Regions from separate parts of the Marinobacter psychrophilus genome, predicted to be linked through region 2. Evidence: predicted binding sites of a transcription regulator. Region 2 holds the regulator's gene; the other holds the start of a gene.
The links. Region 2 encodes FliA, which starts transcription of late flagellar genes. Its sites were predicted from a motif close to CTAAAGTTTNNNNNNNNNNNGCCGNTAA; they were not measured.

Region 1: flgM (flagellar biosynthesis anti-sigma factor FlgM) is a predicted target of FliA. The motif match lies at 2,247-2,274, and genes of this name have one in related genera.

The regions. Positions count from the first base shown of each region.
Region 1 is NZ_CP011494.1:1,843,340-1,850,022, forward strand. Features, by position in the region: gene mnmC (FAD-dependent 5-carboxymethylaminomethyl-2-thiouridine(34) oxidoreductase MnmC) at 1-704, opposite strand, end outside; gene ABA45_RS08245 (peptidylprolyl isomerase) at 701-1,243, opposite strand; gene ABA45_RS08250 (flagella synthesis protein FlgN) at 1,387-1,857, opposite strand; gene flgM (flagellar biosynthesis anti-sigma factor FlgM) at 1,865-2,185, opposite strand; gene flgA (flagellar basal body P-ring formation chaperone FlgA) at 2,392-3,093, opposite strand; gene ABA45_RS08265 (chemotaxis protein CheV) at 3,304-4,233, shown strand; gene ABA45_RS08270 (CheR family methyltransferase) at 4,270-5,097, shown strand; gene ABA45_RS08275 (MFS transporter) at 5,101-6,285, shown strand; gene ABA45_RS08280 (lipocalin family protein) at 6,335-6,683, shown strand, end outside.
Region 2 is NZ_CP011494.1:1,189,443-1,196,125, reverse strand. Features, by position in the region: gene ABA45_RS05295 (protein-glutamate methylesterase/protein-glutamine glutaminase) at 1-917, opposite strand, end outside; gene ABA45_RS05290 (chemotaxis protein CheA) at 1,013-3,061, opposite strand; gene ABA45_RS05285 (protein phosphatase CheZ) at 3,078-3,863, opposite strand; gene cheY (chemotaxis response regulator CheY) at 3,884-4,267, opposite strand; gene ABA45_RS05275 (RNA polymerase sigma factor FliA) at 4,346-5,086, opposite strand; gene ABA45_RS05270 (MinD/ParA family protein) at 5,114-5,926, opposite strand; gene flhF (flagellar biosynthesis protein FlhF) at 6,029-6,683, opposite strand, start outside.

The sequences.
Region 1 (6,683 bases), 650 kb from region 2:
TGATAAAAACGCTCTGCGAACAGCAGTGCAGATAGCGCTAGCGCCGTTTGCGGCGAATAATCCACCCCTAACTTGGCGTAAAGCGCACCCTGCTTGTTGCCCGAAGCGGCTTGGCCTGGCGCCAGTGAGTCCAGTATTTGTACTGGCACTCCGCGTTCTGCCAGGTTGCGCGCCAGGCAGGCACCGGCAATGCCAGCGCCGATAATGACCACGGAATCTGGACGGCAGGCTGGCTGTGGATCGGGCTTGCTGAGGTCGTGCCAGGCGTCGCCTTGCGGGCCGAAGTGCAGTGTCAGTCGTACTTGCCCATCCGCAAATACTAAACGGTGTAGGCCCGCCACGGCGGGTGGCCAAGCTTGTACCAGCTGTTCGCTGAATTCGGCCAGTTCGGGCCAGAGTGACACTGCACGCTTGAGATCGTCACGGCTGAGGGGGTGTTGCTGGTGGGAAATAAAATGCAGAACATTGCCGGGTTCAGGGCTTTGAGCCATCCAGTTCTGCCAACGGGTAAGAAAATCCAGCCCGAGGTCAAATTCGGCCTCAGTAAAGACTGTCTGCTGAGAGTTCGTGATTCGCTCAACATGCTGAATCTGGATTGTCTCTAGACTGAGCTTGTCATAAATTCGGTTACTGAAGCCATTTAAGTAAAACCGGCCATTCTCCAACCAGGTTATTTTAGCGTGATCCAGCGCCGGCCCTGTCATGGGGCCATAGTTTTAACAAGCGACATGCTTTCAATCGTAATGGCCTGAAGCGGAACATCACTCATGCCTTTGCGCGATCCTGTTTCTGTATTGGCAATGGCGTCAATGACGTCCATGCCTGAAACAACTTTGCCAAACACCGCGTAACCAGCACCGCGCGAGTTTGGGTTAAGAAAGTCGTTATCGGTCAGATTGACAAAGAATTGGGCGGTAGCAGAGTCTGGTGCGTTGGTTCGCGCCATTGCCACCGTGCCACGCAGGTTTGGTAATGAAGGCGTGGCTTCGTTGCGAATGGGGGCGCGGGTTTCTTGGGACTGCAGCTCGGAGCTAAATCCGCCGCCTTGAACCATGAAACCTGGAATAACCCGGTGAAATACGGTGCCTTGGTAAAAGCCCGAGCGCACGTATTCCAGAAAATTAGCCACGGTATCCGGCGCCACATCGGGCCTCAATTGAAGTGTAAATTGGCCTTCGGAGGTTATGACGTCGACGTTAACCAGGTCCTGAATGGCGCTATCATCAGCGTTGACGGTGTCCACTAGAGCGCAACTTGCGGCTATGACTGAAAAGAAAAATGCGGACAAAAACGTTTTACAGCGGGCATGCTCTGGCTACCTTGGCAGATTGCGATTAAAAAAAGTGGTCAAAGCACGGCAGCGACGCATGTCAGACTAATAATGCGTCAGGCGCTGGCCAGAATAGTACTGGATGACACCGCCGTATGCTGGCCCCCAGCGCCGTAAAGTTTCTGTCGGCTACTGGCTCCGCGCACTATATCACTTAATCTAGCAAGGCGTTTTTGCATGTGGGCCATGACCCGGCCGTTGTTTTGGTTCAGCTGCTGACACTGGGTCAGCGCCTGATCGGCTTGGCGCCAGAGTTGGTGGAGTTCGGTCAAGCCAGCGGCGGCAATGAAGCGGGAAGGATTGCCGCTCTCGGGACGAAAGCCCATCGCTACCAAAGCGTGAATCTTAAGTTTGGCGCGTTCGCGAATTTGCTCCAGCTGGGCGTTCTTTTCGTCGGTCAGTGCCTGTAGCTGTTTGATGTCAGAGGTAGACAGTAGCTCTTTCTCATCGCGCAGAAGGTCCGCCATAGCAGACAACTGATGGACATCTTGTGCAAGAAGGTGTTTTAGATCATCAATAGCGGCCATAATTTATTTACCCGAATATGCTTTTATCCATATCAAGCATTTTCTGGGCCAATTGTTGGGCGTCTACTTTGTAACTGCCATCTTCCAGAGCGCTGCGAATCTTAGAAATCTGCTCATCGTTCATTTCCGGGAAGTCGCCCAGTTTTTGCTCTAGCTGTTTAAGGTCGCGGGCCTGGCTGCTCAAATTAACACTCTCACCGCGGGCCTGCGTGCTTTGGGCTGTGGCCTGATCCGCAGTTGCGTTTTTGGCCGCGCTGCCGGCTTTATCGGCGGTGGGGCGCTGCGTGTTGATTTGGCTTTGGTTGATTCCATTGAAGTCAACGGACATGTTGTTACCTGCTGTATTGGTTGCTGCGCCGATTGGGGCGCAAAATATGGTCTATAACTGCGTAACGGCGGCGTCGCGGAAAGCTTTAATATGTTTCTATAAAAAGTAGCCGGCTCGTTTTTGCCGCTTGTGCTTTGGCGGCGAGGGCTTGTGCGATGTAACGGCAAGAAAGTGCCGGGTAGCGTCGTCTTGTTTTCGTTTGTTTCTTACATCGGAATCAGCACCTGGCCAGGTGCAGTCACCCGACCTTTGATGGTCCGTGAAGACTGCAAGTTTTCTACCAGCACCTGCTCACCAATAGCTGCATTGGCCAAGGCCTTTCCGCGCGAACTCACGGTGAAAGAACCGCTGCTGGCGGTGATCATCACATGGTCGCCACGTTCCACGGCATCAGGGGCCGCAAGCAGATCCGGGGTGATCAACGAGCCACTGTTAATTGGCCGGCGAACCTCCATACCAATGATTGACTGCGCTTTGGCGATGGTCCCACGGCGGCTGGCATTCACCACAACGGTCTGTAGGCTCACCATATCGGCGCGGAGGCGCTCGCCACGGGCGAGTGGGCGGCTAGCCACCAAAGCCGGTCCGTGAATGTCTACGGTAGCGCTCAGGTACATGCGCCATGGCCGCTCCCCGCTGCACTCGATCAACATAGAGGGCTGGCCGGACTTCCAAGGATCACCGCTGAAATTGACATCCAGTGCACCATTGCATTTAGCCAATGACAATCTGGGGTCGGGTTTTGCACTTTCATAGCTGACTTCATAGCCTGCGGCGGCCTGTTCTGTGGCAAACTGTTGCAAAAACAGATTAGCTGCAGCGTGAATATCGTGTGCGGTAGAGTTTGCTAGCGCAAATGAGCTTAGGCATAGGCCGAGCAGGGCGATGACAAGAGTGTGGTTGCGCATAATGTGAAAGCATCCTGTTTTGCCGGTGTGTTGGTAAAGTCGGCCGTGCTGCGCAAAAATAATTCCGGTGGCATCACGATTCGCGGGCACTGGCCGTTAAACTTGACATGAAGTCGCCATATTTTGGCGCATGTCAGAAAAATTGCTCTTTCAAGACTCTTAAGCGAGCAAAAACTGTGCCGGTTAGCCCGGCCGTCGGGAGAAAGAACTATGGCAGGTGTATTGGACAGTGTTAACCAGCGTACGCAGATGGTCGGTAAAAACCGGCTGGAGTTGTTATTGTTCCGGCTCCGCGGGCGCCAGATTTATGGCATTAATGTGTTCAAGGTAAAAGAGGTGTTGCAGTGCCCTAAGCTGTTCAGCATTCCCAGCAGCCTACCGGTGGTTCGCGGCGTGGCCTACACACGCGGCGCGACTATCCCGATTATTGATCTGGCGATGGCGATTGGCATGCCGGCCATCCCTCAAGAAGATCTGGCCACCAGTTTTGTGATTATTACCGAGTACAATCGCAAAACCCAAGGCTTTTTGGTGAGTGGTGTGGAAGGCATTGTGAACATGAACTGGGAAGATATTCTGCCACCGCCCAAAGGCGCAGGCCGTGATGTATACCTGACAGCCGTCACCAAAATTGACGACAAACTCATTGAGGTCATTGATGTAGAGAAGGTTCTTTCGGAAGTGGCTCCGTTAAAAGAAGACGTTGGTGAAGACATCCTTAGCCGCAATGCATCGCGGATTCAAGGTCATCTTCCGGTGCTGGTGGTGGATGATTCCAGTGTGGCCCGGCGGCAGATCGAGCGTTGCCTGAAAGCCATAGGCATGGATGTTGTCACCCATAATGACGGCAAGCAGGCGTTGGACTATCTGGGAGAGATCACCGCCGACGGTTCGAAGGCGACGGATCATCATTCGATGATGATTTCCGACGTTGAAATGCCTGAAATGGACGGCTACACACTGGTTGCGCGCTGCAAAGAGAATCCGCTGATTAGCGAACTGTTTATTATGCTGCACACGTCCCTGAGCGGTGTATTTAATAAAGCAATGGTTCAGAAAGTGGGGGCAGACGATTTTATGGCGAAATTCAGCCCAGACGAATTGGCCGAGCGGGTTATGGATATTATTGATGAAAAATAAACGTGTTACCTCACAGGCAGTCAGAATCGAGAACGCATGAAAACTGAAATCACTCCTCAGGAATACACGGCGTTTAAAACCTTTTTACAGGACGCATCCGGCATTCTGCTGGGAGATAATAAACAGTATCTGGTGAAGAGTCGGCTACGCCGGATTCTGGAAGACAATCAGCTCGGCTCTCTTGGCGAGTTACTCGATCGCCTGAAGCGTCCGGGCCGCCATAATTTGAGCGAGGTGGTTATTGATGCCATGACCACTAACGAAACGCTGTGGTTTCGGGACAATCATCCGTTCCGCATTTTACAGGATATTTTGCTGCCTGATTTTGCTGATCGTAAAATGTCACAGCCGTTACGCATCTGGTCGGCCGCCTGCTCTACCGGGCAGGAACCTTATTCCACGGCAATCGTAATCGAAGAGTATCGTCGCTTGCGCCCTGGGCGCCTGCGTGACGTGAAGATCGTTGCCACCGACATTTCCAAAACGGTTCTGGATGCGGCGCGGCGCGGCGAATATGAAGCCATTGCTATGGGTCGGGGCTTGTCGCCGGAGCGGCAAAAACAGTTTTTTACCGCTGCTACCAACGGCCGTTGGCAGATTAAGCCACAGATAAAAGCGATGGTAGAGTATAAGGAAATCAACTTACTAGAGCGGTATCTTCTAGGCAATTTTGATATTGCCATGTGCCGCAATGTGTTGATTTATTTCTCCGCCGAGCGCAAGCGCGACATTCTTACCCGTATTCATGCGTCCTTGAACCCGGGCGGCTATCTCATACTGGGCGCATCGGAATCTCTTACAGGGTTAACTAACCTGTACGAAATGGTCCAGTGCAGTCCGGGTATTATCTACCGAAAAAAATAAACTATGCCATTGAATGTTTGGGTGTTAATTGCGGCGCAGGCGATGGCCATGTGCACAGCGCCATTTATTGTGTTTATTGGCAGTATTCAGGGCCGGGCGCTGGCCAGTAGCCCTGAATACGCGACCTTGCCGGTTGCGTTCGTGGTGGTGGGTACGGTGTTGTCCATCAAACCCGCTACTTGGCTTATGGCTCGCGTCGGGCGAAAGCCGGTTATGATGCTGGGCACGGTTATGGGCACGGTCGCGGCTGGGGTGGGTGCCTTGGCCTCCTGGCAAGGTGCTTTTGCCCTTTTGTGTCTAGCGGCGGTGCTTGGCGGCAGCGGGCTTGCAGTGGTGCATCAATACCGCTTTGCCGCTATGGAATCTGTCCCTTCCAAGCTAGCCGGTACCGCAGCAGCCCGCGTTCTGTTAGGTGGATTGGTTGCGGCCTGGGTCGGTCCGGAAATTGCCTCGATTGGAGGTGACGATCCGCTACACCCGTTTTTGACTAGCTGGCTGGGACTGGCAGCGGTTCAGCTTGCTGCGATGATCATATTGATGCTTGGTTACCGCAGTAGCAGTGAATTACCGCGACCGGTGCATGAAGGCGGTGGTCGGCCGATGCGTGAAATCCTTGCAAATCCAGTGATATGGGTCGCCATCAGCGCCGCTGCGGTGGGTTACGCGATCATGAGTTTCATTATGACGGCAACGCCCCTTAGCATGACCGAAATGGCAGGGCACCCGCTAGACGATGCCAAACGAGTCATTCAGTTGCACATCATGGCCATGTATTTGCCATCGCTTATAAGCGGCTGGTTAATTCGGGTGGTGGGCATAAGGCGTATGATGCTAGTGGGTATGATCGCCTATCTTATTTGCATTGCACTGGCAGCCAGCGGCGTCAGCTTTCATCACTACCTGAGCGCTCTCATTCTGCTGGGTATTGGTTGGAATTTTTTGTTTGTCGGTGGCACCAGTTTGCTGCCGCAGGGCTATAGCGATTCCGAGCGCTTTCGCGTGCAGGGCTTGAATGACATGATGGTTTTCGGCTTCCAGGCCGTTGCGTCTATGTCAGCCGGTCTGGCCTTAAGCTCCCTTGGCTGGGCAGGCCTGCTGTTGCTTGCGATCCCACTTTTACTGTTGCACTCCGGGCTTATGCTTTTTTGGTACCTGCGCCGCGATTCCGCCGTCACGCAGTCGCACTGATACTCTTCGCTGACTATCCTCCCACCATCCGCAAGGAGTGACGATTACCGTGTATGACTTACGTAAACTCATCATCGCACCGCTGTTATTGATGGTGGGTGCCTGCACCGGCCTGCCTGAGGGTATACAGCCGGTTAAGAGCCTGGATACCGATCGTTATCTGGGCACCTGGTACGAAATTGCCCGGCTTGATCATTCTTTCGAGCAGGGTTTAAGCCGAGTGACGGCTAAGTATGAATTGCAGGACGACGGCAGTCTAAAAGTGATCAACCGCGGTTACAATGTCGATAAAAGCGAATGGAAAGAAGCTGAGGGGCGGGCAGTCTTTGTAAATGAAGACACTAACGGCCATCTGAAAGTGTCTTTCTTCGGCCCATTCTATGCGTCGTACGTTATTT
Region 2 (6,683 bases):
AAGCTGCGCGCCAGCGAACCAAAGGTGACATCTACCGAAGGTTTGTAATTGAGCCGATCATCGCCGGGCAATATACGTATCCGGCCCTGGCCGCCGCGGTTTTCCACCATCATCTGTTTGCCGCCCGGTGCCAACAAAGCCAGGCCGGGGCGCAGCAAGTCACCGTCTTCGGCCTGGCGCACCTGTATTTGGCATGACCGGTTCAGCCGCTCGGCAAAAGCCGGGGTAAAACTGGCGGGCATGTGCTGTACCAGAATCAGGGGTGCGGGAAAGCTGGCGGGCAGGCCGATGAGCACGTTCTGCAGGGCCACCGGGCCACCGGTAGAGGTGCCGATCGCCACGACTGTATAGTGCCTGGAAGGTGTGCGCCGGTGATGGCGCTCCGGACTGGCAACCGCTGCTGCAGCCGCGGGGCGCTCAACTACAGGGCGCCGCTGTACCGCTGGCGTCGCAGCGCGGTCAGCCGCAGCCGATGCCCCTGATGGCTCAGGGGTGCGAGTGCTCCCACCACTGCTGGGGCGGCTACGGGCGATACTAACAACGCGTTCTACCAATATTTTTTGTAACTGACTGCTGTTACCGGCAATTTCCTCAAAATTCTTGGGTAGGAAATCCACGGCGCCTGCTTCCAGCGCATCCAGGGTGACCCGCGCGCCATCGTAAGTAAGCGAAGAAAACATCAGTACCGGAATCGGGTGTCTGCGCAGTATTTCCCGCACAGCCGTAATACCGTCCATGACCGGCATTTCGTAATCCATGGTAATCACGTCAGGGCGTAGTTTCTCTGCTTGCTCTACGGCTTCGCGGCCATTGCTGGCGGTGCCAACCACAGTAATCTGGCTAGACGCACCGAGGATTTCACTCAGGCGTTTACGAAAGAAACTGGAATCATCAACAATCAGCACAGAAACCGTCATTCACTTCTCCGGGCAATGCCTGTCTCCCGCCAAACCAGCGGCCGTTCGACAATTAATCGACGATGTATCAACAATAGATCGGCGATGTGTCGGCGTTAACTGTAATGTTGTAGCAAACTGGGCACATCGATAATCAGCGCAATCCGGCCATCGCCGGTAATAGTAGCACCCGCCATACCCGGCGTACCCAGCAGCCCGCGCCCAAGAGGCTTAATAACCACTTCTTCCTGGCCTACAAGCTGGTCAACTACGAATCCGACCTGGCGGGTCCCCATAGACACAATCACCACATGACTATTTTCCGGCTCAACGCTTCCAGCACCGCCACGAATGAGCCAACGCTTGATGTGAAACAGCGGGAATACCTTGTCGCGCACCACTACACACTCGCGACCATCTACCACGTTGGTCTTGCTCAAATTAAGGTGGAATATTTCCACTACGTTAACCAACGGCAATGCGAACGACTGGTCAGCAAGCATAATCATCAGCGTCGGCATGATGGCCAGAGTCAGTGGCACTTTGATCACAATGCTTGAGCCTTCACCCAACTTTGACACCACACTAAGCTGGCCATTGAGTTGGCTGATCTTTGTTTTCACCACATCCATACCCACACCACGGCCAGACACGTCGGAAATCTGATCTTTGGTGGAAAAACCGGCAGCAAAAATCAGGTTGTAGCATTCTTGATCGGTCAGCCGGTCGGCGCCGTCTTGGTCGTACATGCCCTTCTCGACGGCTTTCCGGCGCAACACGTCGGCGTTCATGCCAGCGCCATCGTCGGTGATCAACAGCAGGATGTGATCACCCTCTTGTTCCGCCGATAAAGTAATGGTGCCCACTCTAGGCTTACCGGCCCGTTCCCGCTCTGCCGGGATTTCAATGCCGTGGTCCACCGAGTTGCGTACCAGGTGCACTAACGGATCCGACAATGCTTCCACTAGATTCTTGTCAAGATCGGTGTCTTCACCGTGCATCACCAGATTGATTTCTTTTTTCAGGCTGCGAGCGAGGTCACGTACCACCCGCGGGAAACGACCAAACACTTTCTTGATGGGCTGCATGCGGGTTTGCATGACAGCGGCCTGTAGGTCGGTGGTAACCAGATCCAGATTGGCTACTGCTTTATGCATCTGCTCGTCTGCGCTTTGATCACCCAGGCGTTGCAGGCGGTTTCGCACCAGCACCAGCTCGCCCACCATATTCATGATGTCGTCCAGGCGTTTAGTGTCTACCCGCACGCTGGTTTCCGCAGCGGCATGGGCAGCCTCGCGGGTCGGCGCTTTGGCTTTGACTTGTGCCGGTTCAGCTGGAGCTTTGGCCGCTATTGGAACCTTGGCTGGTTCCGGCTTTTTCGCGGACGCTGGCGCGGTAGACTCGGCCGCAACGGCTCCTGTCGGGCTACCGCCCTTGCCGTGAAGCTGGTCCAGCAGTGCTTCGAATTCGTCGTCAGAGATATCGGTTGGCTGGGCACTGCTCGTCTCGGCCACGGTTTCTTTGTTGGCTGCCAGCGCGGCCGGGACGCCGGCAAACTGGCCCTTGCCGTGAAGTTGATCGAGAAGAGCTTCGAATTCGTCGTCGTTGATGTCGTCATTGCCGCTCGCAACCGGGCTAACTACACCGGTTTCGCTAGCAGGCGCAGACGCTGTTTCGTCGCCGTTCAGGGCGTCGAGCAGCTGTTCGAATTCGTCATCGGTAATGTCTCCCTGGTCAGCGCTGACGGGCGCAGCTGAATGAATCGCAGCTTCGCCTTCAGGCAATGCCAGCTGATCCAGCCGCTCAATCAGTTCCTGCGGCGCCGGCGTGGGCGCTTCACGCTGACGCACCTCTTCAAACATGGCATTCACGTTGTCCAGAGTTTCCAGCACGACGTCCATCAGCTCAGAGGTTACTTTGCGCTTATGGTTGCGCAGGGTGTCGAATACGTTTTCCGCCGAGTGACAGCAGTTTACCAAGGCATCTAACTGCAAGAAGCCTGCTCCGCCTTTGACCGTGTGAAAACCACGAAAGATCGCATTCAGTAAATTGCTGTCGTCAGGATTCTGTTCCAGGTCCACGAGCTGCTCAGACAGCAGCTCAAGAATCTCGCCGGCTTCAACCAGAAAGTCCTGCAGGATTTCTTCATCGCCATCAAACGACATGTTTGTTCCTCATTGCTCAGAAACCAAGACTGGACAAAAGGTCATCCACGTCAACCTGACCAGACAACACATCTTTGCGTTGTTCTGGCATCATTTGCGGACCCACACCCTGCTCAGCCGAAGGCTGATTGTCCTCCATCTGGTGCACGGTACCGGTCAACTGGTCTACGTGGCCGGCCATCACCACCAGGCTTACCAGGTTTTCTTCCACTTCACGCACAAGGGTGATTACATTTTGAATCACCTGACCTGTCAGATCTTGATAATCCTGAGCCAGCAAAATTTCTGAGAGATTACCGTACAGTTTGCCGGCGTCAGTACTCAACGCCGCCAAAAACTGATCCATGCGGGCGTGCAACTCGCGGAATTCGGTCGGTGCCATCTCCCGCCGCCGCAGGCGCTGCCACTGCTGATGCAGATCTTGGGCTTCGCTTTGCAAATGACGGGTAACTGGCATGCTTTCTTCAACCAGATCCATGGTCCGATTCGCCGCTTGGCCAGTCATTTTCACTACGTATTCCAGGCGATCGGAGGCATCGGTCATTTTTGACAGAGCTTCTCGCTGTTCGGGGTTGCGCGGATCAATCTGAAAATTACGCATGGCTTCGTGCAGGCTGCGGGTTAGCCGCCCTACTTCGTGATACAGACCTTGATTTCGCACTTCTGCAAGCTCGCTGATCATCGCCATAGCGCGGGGATAGTCGCCCGCGTGCACGCTGTCAACCAGCTGTTCGGACTGTTGCTTTAATTTTTCCGTCAGCTCTGGTTCCAGGGCATGGCGCTCACCTTTTGACTTGTTCATGGCTTGTATCCACTCCCCGGTTACTGAATTCGCTCAAAGATTTTTTCGATTTTTTCTTTGAGAACAGCGGCAGTGAACGGCTTTATAATGTAGCCGTTCACACCGGCCTGCGCCGCAGCGACAATCTGGTCGCGCTTGGCTTCAGCCGTCACCATCAGGATCGGCAGGGCTTTGAGCTGATCATCGGCGCGAACATGCTTGAGCAGGTCAAAACCAGACATGCCGGGCATATTCCAATCAGTCACCAGAAAATCGTACTTACCGGTTTTCAGCATCGGCAATGCTGTATTGCCATCGTCAGCTTCGTCGGTGTTGGTAAAGCCCAAGTCACGCAGCAGGTTTTTGATAATGCGCCGCATTGTGGAAAAATCGTCCACAATAAGGATCTTCATATTTTTGTCCAATGAGGACCTCCAATCGTTGAAATCTAGTCGGATCTCGTTGCATCTCTGCCCGCAACTCGCGGGCTGCAGGCGCTAGAATTATGTATGGTCTGTTTTCCAGTCGGCTAACCGGCTTCGTAAGCGCAAGGCAGCCTGGCTGTGAATCTGGCTGACCCGGCTTTCGCTGACGTCCAGCACAGCACCGATTTCCCTCAGGTTCAACTCTTCCTGATAATAGAGGCTCAGCACCAGTTTTTCACGTTCTGGCAGGGTTTCAATGGCCGCCGCCAAACTGTTACGGAAGGCGGACTCTGACACCCCGTGCAGCGGATTATCATCCGTCTTTGATTGTTCTATCGGCAGTTCGCCGGAATCATTGAGCTCGTCCAAACTGAAAAGCCGACCGCTGTTGGAGTCGGCCAGGCAACTGTGGTATTCCGACAGCGTCATATCCAGCTCAGCAGCCACTTCGACATCGTGGGCTTCGCGGCCTTCGCGGCCCTCTACAGCTTTGATAGCGTTGGAAATGCGCCGGGAGTTTCGGTGCACCGAACGCGGAACCCAGTCGCCTTTGCGGATTTCATCCACCATGGCGCCACGGATTCGAATACCGGCGTAGGTTTCAAAGGTCGCACCTTTACCCGTGGCGTAGCGCTGCGACGCCTCAAGCAAACCAATCATGCCAGCCTGCATAAGATCTTCCAGCTGGACACTGGCGGGCAATCGTGCCAGCAGATGGAGGGCAATTTTCTTGACCAGAGGCGCATGCTCTTCAATCAGCCAGCAAGCGTCTGAAGCACCCGACCGTTGATAGACTCCGAGATCTTTCACCAGTGTCATAAATCCGCTTTTTGTACGGGATGTGTTTTAAACTTGGACGAGCCGCTCTATAAAGAATTCGAGATGGCCCCGCGGCGATGATGGCAGCGGCCAACTGTCCACTTTTTCAGCGAGAGCCCTTATGGCCAGCGAGGCTTTTGCTTGCGGATAAGCTTCCAACACCGCTTGCTGACGCCGCACCGCTTTTTTAACGGCCTCGTCAAAAGGCACTATACCTACATATTGTAACGCTACATCCAGAAAACGTTCTGTAACCCGGGTCAGTTTTTCATACAAAAGACGGCCTTCTTGTTCGGTGTTCACCTGATTGGCCAGAATCCGGAAGCGGTTGGTGTGGTAATCGCGATTCATCAACTTGATTAAGGCGTAGGCATCGGTAATCGAAGTAGGCTCGTCGCACACCACCAGCAGCAGTTCCTGGGATGCCCGCAAAAAGCTGACCACCGATTCGGAGATGCCAGCGGCCGTATCCACAATCAGTATGTCGATCTGGTCGGCGATGTCACTGAAGGCGTGAATCAGCCCGGCATGCTCCATAGCACTGAGCTGGGTCATGCGCTGGGTACCTGATGAGGCCGGCACAATCTTGATGCCGCCGGGGCCGTCTACCAGCACGTCACGCAAGTCACAGTCGCCATTGAGTACGTCTTGCAGATTGCGCTTGGTTTTCAAGCCTAACAGCACATCGATATTGGCAAGCCCCAGGTCGGCGTCTAACAGCACCACCCGACGGCCCTTTTGCGCCAGAGCAATGCTCAGGTTGACCGACACATTACTTTTGCCAACGCCACCTTTACCGCCAGTGACCGCAATTACCTGAACCGGATGTGCTTTACTCATACTGATGATGGCCTCTTGCCATGTTTAACCGGGAACGGATGTAGCCGTTACCCCACTGTTCTACACTGCCCGCTTGCTGTGATGCTTTTACAACCGGCATTTTCAAGACCCGCTGGCAACTGCCTGCTCCTGCCGCAAACCCTTCAGACGTTCTACACCGAGTTGCACCAGCGCAAGCGCTTTCGCCGGGTGCAAGTCTTGGGGTATTTTCTGGCCGTCGGTGTACCAAGCCACCGGCAGACTGGTTTCCATAACAAATCCCAGCGCTTCGCCCAGAGTCAGAGCCTCGTCGATCTTGGTAATCACACAACCGGCAAGGTTTGCCATCTTATAGCAATGCCATACGGATTTCATAATCCGCGGCTGGCTGGTGGCAGACACCACCAAATGTGTACGGATTTTGTGATGACTGCGGACCAGCTCGGCCAATTGTTCCTGATAGCCCCGATCGGTGCTGGTCAGCCCGGCGGTATCAATCAATACCAGGCGACGATCAGACAACTCATCCAGAATTTCATCCAGCGGGTGGCTTTCATCAACCACCCGAACCGGCACGTTAAGAATACGGCCAAACACAAACAATTGCTCGTGCGCCGCAACCCGATAACGATCGGTGGTAATCAACGCCAGCGAGTCGGCTCCGTGGCGCAGCACGTAGCGTGCCGCCAGTTTGCCGATGGTGGTGGTTTTACCCGCTCCAGTAGGTCCAACCAGAGCAAATACGCCGCCTTCATCCAGCCATTCCTGGCGTGGGGTA